Regions from separate parts of the Cellulosimicrobium sp. BMG9.22 genome, predicted to be linked through region 2. Evidence: predicted binding sites of a transcription regulator. Region 2 holds the regulator's gene; the other holds the start of a gene.
What was found. Region 2 encodes LexA, which represses DNA repair genes until DNA is damaged. Its sites were predicted from a motif close to TCGAACANNTGTTCGA; they were not measured.

Region 1 (2,387 bases), on a different contig from region 2:
CGACGACTGATTCGCGGGGCTCGCTCCCCGCTGGTCGGGACGCGGGCCGGCCGGGAGGTCGGTGCGCGGTCTACCATCCGCGCCGCTCGTTCCTCGCGGCGCTCCCGCCAGGCCCGTCCACGACCGCGCACCGACCTCCCGGCCGCCCCGCTGGCAGGTCCGTCGCCGGTCCGCGTGGCGCGACGGGTCCCTGTCGTCCACGTGAAAGGGTCGGGGAGTGCGCGTTCTCGGAGTGGACCCTGGGCTGACCCGGTGCGGGGTCGGGGTGGTGGACTCCCGGCCCGGGCGCCGGGCCGAGATGGTCGCCGTCGGCGTGCTGCGCTCGGACCCCGAGCTCAGCGTCGACCTGCGGCTGCTGCGGATCGCGGACCGGCTGGACGCGTGGCTCGACGAGCACGTGCCCGACGTCGTGGCGGTGGAGCGCGTGTTCGCGCAGCACAACGTCGGGACGGTCATGGGTACCGCGCAGGTGGCGGGGCTCGCGATGCTTGCCGCCGCACGCCGGGGCGTCCCCGTGGCGCTGCACACACCGTCCGAGGTCAAGGCGGCCGTGACCGGCAGCGGGCGTGCGGGCAAGGAGCAGGTGCAGCGCATGGTCGCCGGGATCCTCGGGCTCGCCGAGCTGCCCAGGCCGGCGGACGCCGCGGACGCTCTCGCCCTCGCGATCTGCCACCTGTGGCGGCCCGCCGGGGCGCTGCAGGGCGGGGAGCGGCACGAGCTGACCTCGGCGCAGCGCGCGTGGGCCGCGGCCGAGCGCGCGTCCCGGACGAAGCCCCGGACCCCGAGATAGCGACGTCCCGCCGAGGTAGCGGCCTGCGACGGTCCGGAGCGTCGTCGCGCGCGGGACGTCGCTATCTCGGCGTCATTCGGGTGTTCCGTGTCGCTGTGCCGGCACGTGGGTGCGTCTTGCTAGAGTGGCGCCGGTCGTACGGGTGTTCGACGTCCCCGCCCCGGCCAGACCCTGAACTGAATCCCCGGCTCGTCGAGCCGGACCGAGAGGAGCACCGGTGATCGCGTCGCTCGCGGGTGTCGTGGCGAACGTCCAGCTCGACCGCGCGGTGCTCGAGGTCGGGGGAGTCGGATATCTCGTCCACGCGACGCCGGCGACGCTCTCGGCCCTGCGGGTCGGTGAGTCCGCGCGCCTCGCGACGAGCCTCGTCGTCCGGGAGGACTCCTTCACGCTCTTCGGGTTCGCCGACGACGACGAGCGGTCGGTCTTCGAGACCGTCCAGACGGTGAGCGGGGTGGGTCCGAGGCTCGCGCTCGCGATGCTCGCGGTGCACACGCCCGACGCGCTGCGGCGCGCGGTGGCGGGCGCGGACATCGCGGCGCTCGTGCGCGTCCCGGGCATCGGGAACAAGGGTGCGCAGCGCATCGCGCTCGAGCTCGGCGACAAGCTCGGGCCGCCCACCGGCACCGACGCGCCGGGTGCCGCGGCCGGTCCGGCCGCGGAGCGCGCCGCCGACGACCGTCGGGACCAGGTGGTCGAGGCGCTCGTCGGGCTGGGCTGGAACCTCAAGGCGGCGGACGACGCGGTGTCGACGGTGCTGGCCGAGGCCGGGGTCGACGTCGTCGAGGCCACCGACGTGGCGGGGGCGCTGCGCGCCGCCCTGCGCGTCCTCGGCGGACCTCGGGGCTGACCGTGGCGAACTTCGACCGGGTGGGCGCCGGCGGCGCCGACTACGAGAGCGACGACGGCGGGTCGTTCTCGTCCGAGCGCATCGTCGCCGCGGGCGCGGACGACCTGGAGCGCGCGGCCGAGGCGGCGCTGCGGCCGAGGCGGCTCGAGGAGTTCGTGGGGCAGTCCGTCGTGCGCGACCAGCTCTCGCTCGTGCTGCAGGCGGCGCTCGCCCGGGGCAGCTCGCCCGACCACGTCCTGCTCTCCGGCCCGCCCGGCCTGGGCAAGACCACGCTGGCGATGATCATCGCGGCGGAGCTCGGCGCGTCGCTGCGCGTCACGTCCGGTCCGGCGATCCAGCACGCCGGAGACCTCGCGGCCGTGCTCTCCTCGCTCGAGGAGGGCGAGGTGCTCTTCATCGACGAGATCCACCGGTTGGCGCGGCCCGCCGAGGAGCTCCTCTACATGGCGATGGAGGACTTCCGCGTCGACGTCATCGTCGGCAAGGGCGCGGGAGCGAGCGCGATCCCGCTGAGCCTGCCGCCCTTCACGGCGGTCGGCGCGACCACGCGCGCAGGCCTGCTGCCCGCTCCGCTGCGCGACCGCTTCGGGTTCACCGGCCACCTCGACTTCTACTCGAGCGAGGAGCTCGAGCGGGTCCTCGCACGGTCCGCCGGTCTCCTCGGCGTCTCGCTCGACGCCGACGCGGCGCAGGAGATCGCCGGACGCTCGCGCGGCACCCCGCGCATCGCGAACCGGCTCCTGCGCC
Region 2 (2,387 bases):
ACCCACCTGGAGCCCTGCCGACGGGAGCTCGTTCAGCTCGACGAGGCCGCCGACGACGTCGCGGAGATCCTCGCCCGGGTCGGCGACGGCGGCGGCGAGACCCCACAGGGACTCGCCCGCGGACACCACGTGGACCCGCACCTCGACGGGTTCACCGGGCGCACCCGCCACCGCGGAACCGACCCGGGCGGCGAGCAGGGCGACCAGCGCGACGAGCACGACGAGCACCACCCGCCCTCGGCGCGTGAGGCGAAGCCGACCGCCGGGCGCCCGACGGCTCTCGCGCGAGACGGCCGGCCCGGACGCCGGCAGCGTGATCGTGCTCATGTCTTCTCCGTCCCGGCTCGTGGGGCGGATCGCCTTCCCCGGTCGATCCGCCCCGCGAGCCCCGTCGTGCGTCCGCCGACGAGGCGTCGGTCGAACACGTGTACGTCGAACATCTGTACGAAGGTCTATCACGAACGGCCGACGGAGTCGAGACATGCTCGAACAGATGTTTGATTCGTGTCGCGCTCTCCCCTAGCCTGGGGTCAGGTCGGTTCGCCGGACATGTCCACACCTGGACGCTCCGGCACGGCCGAACCCGGGGCGCTCGTCCCGGGTGAGGGTGGCCGGGAGCCCGCAGTCGAGCTCCGCGGCCAGCGACGGACGAGGGCGGAGCGGACCATGGCGGGACGAGGCACGGACAGCGCACGGGGGCTCGCCGAGGTGCGTGAGCTCCCGGACGGCTCGGCGGGGGGCGACGGGCTGACGCCGCGCCAGCGCCTCGTGCTCGAGACGATCAGGGCGTGCGTCGAGCAGCGCGGCTATCCGCCCAGCATGCGCGAGATCGGCGAGGCGGTCGGCCTGACGAGCCCCTCGTCGGTCAAGCACCAGCTCATGACGCTCGAGCGCAAGGGGTACCTGCGCCGGGACCCGAACCGGCCCCGGGCCATCGAGGTCGTCCAGCCCGACGACTCCCGCCGCGCCACCGCGCTCCCCGGCACGTCCTCCCCGCCGGAGTACGACGAGGCGCACCCGGCCCCGTCGTACGTGCCCGTCGTCGGACGGATCGCCGCAGGCGGTCCCATCCTCGCCGAGCAGCTGGTCGAGGACGTCTTCCCGCTGCCCCGCCAGCTGGTCGGCGAGGGCGAGCTGTTCCTCCTGCGCGTGCAGGGCGACTCGATGATCGACGCCGCGATCTGCGACGGCGACTGGGTGGTCGTGCGTCGGCAGCCGGTCGCCGAGAACGGCGAGATCGTCGCGGCGATGATCGACGGTGAGGCGACGGTCAAGAGCCTGCGCCGCGCCGACGGGCACGTCTGGCTCATGCCGCGCAACGCCGCGTACGACCCGATCCCCGGCGACGACGCGCAGGTGCTCGGGCGCGTCGTCTCGGTGCTGCGCAGCCTCTGACCACGACGAGGGCCGGGTGGCCGACTACGGCTACCGGGCCCTCGGTGGGCTCAGCCCGCGGCGCTCAGAGTCCGAAGCGCCGGGCGACGCTCCTCAGCGAGTCGGCCGACGCGCGCAGGCCCGCGAGCTCGTCGTCGGAGAGCGGCACCTCGATGCGCTCGACCGCACCGCGCCGGTCGACGAGGGTCGGCAGCGACAGGCACACGTCGTCGATGCCGTAGTCGCCCTCGAGCAGCGACGAGACCGGCAGGAGGCGGTGCTCGTCACCGAGCACCGCCTCGATGATGCGCGTCCCGGCGAGCCCGACGGCGTAGTTCGTCGCACCCTTGCCCTCGATGATGCGGTAGGCCGAGTGGACGACCTCGTGCGCGATCTGCTCACGCACGTCCGCCGTGAGCGGCGTCTTGCCGCCGAGCCCGGGCCAGTCGAGGAGCGGTGTCCCGCCGATCGTGGCGGAGCTCCACAGGGGGATCTCGGTGTCCCCGTGCTCCCCCGCGATGTAGGCGTGGACGTTCTGGACCGCGACGCCGCAGTGCTGGGCGACGAGGAAGCGCAGCCGTGACGAGTCGAGCACCGTCCCGCTGCCGAACAGCTGCTGCGGTGGGAGACCGGAGACCTTGAGCGCCGCGTAGGTGACGATGTCGACCGGGTTCGTCACCATGACGTAGGTCGCGTGGGGGGCGACCTCGACGAGTCCCGGCAGGATCGTGCGCACGAGCCCGATCGTCGCCTCGGCGAGATCCAGGCGCGACTGGCCGGGCTTCTGCTTGGCACCCGCCGTCACCACGACGACGTCCGCGTCCGCGCAGACCGCGACGTCGTCCGAACCCTCGACGTGGGCCATCGGCATGAACTGGATGCCGTGCTGGAGGTCGAGGACCTCGGCCTCCACCTTGGCGCGGTTGACGTCGAGCAGTGCGACCGTCCGTGCCGCACCGCGCATGAGCGCCGCGTAGGCGAGGGTGGACCCGACCGCTCCGGCTCCCACGATC

Region 1: ruvA (Holliday junction branch migration protein RuvA) is a predicted target of LexA. The motif match lies at 925-940, and genes of this name have one in related genera.

The regions. Positions count from the first base shown of each region.
Region 1 covers NZ_JBZGBY010000007.1:130,029-132,415, reverse strand. The annotation lists gene AC4H2H_RS07740 (YebC/PmpR family DNA-binding transcriptional regulator) at 1-10, shown strand, start outside; gene ruvC (crossover junction endodeoxyribonuclease RuvC) at 218-790, shown strand; gene ruvA (Holliday junction branch migration protein RuvA) at 1,008-1,640, shown strand; gene ruvB (Holliday junction branch migration DNA helicase RuvB) at 1,721-2,387, shown strand, end outside.
Region 2 covers NZ_JBZGBY010000017.1:13,812-16,198, reverse strand. The annotation lists gene AC4H2H_RS12455 (LysM peptidoglycan-binding domain-containing protein) at 1-327, opposite strand, end outside; gene lexA (transcriptional repressor LexA) at 667-1,395, shown strand; gene AC4H2H_RS12445 (L-lactate dehydrogenase) at 1,460-2,387, opposite strand, start outside.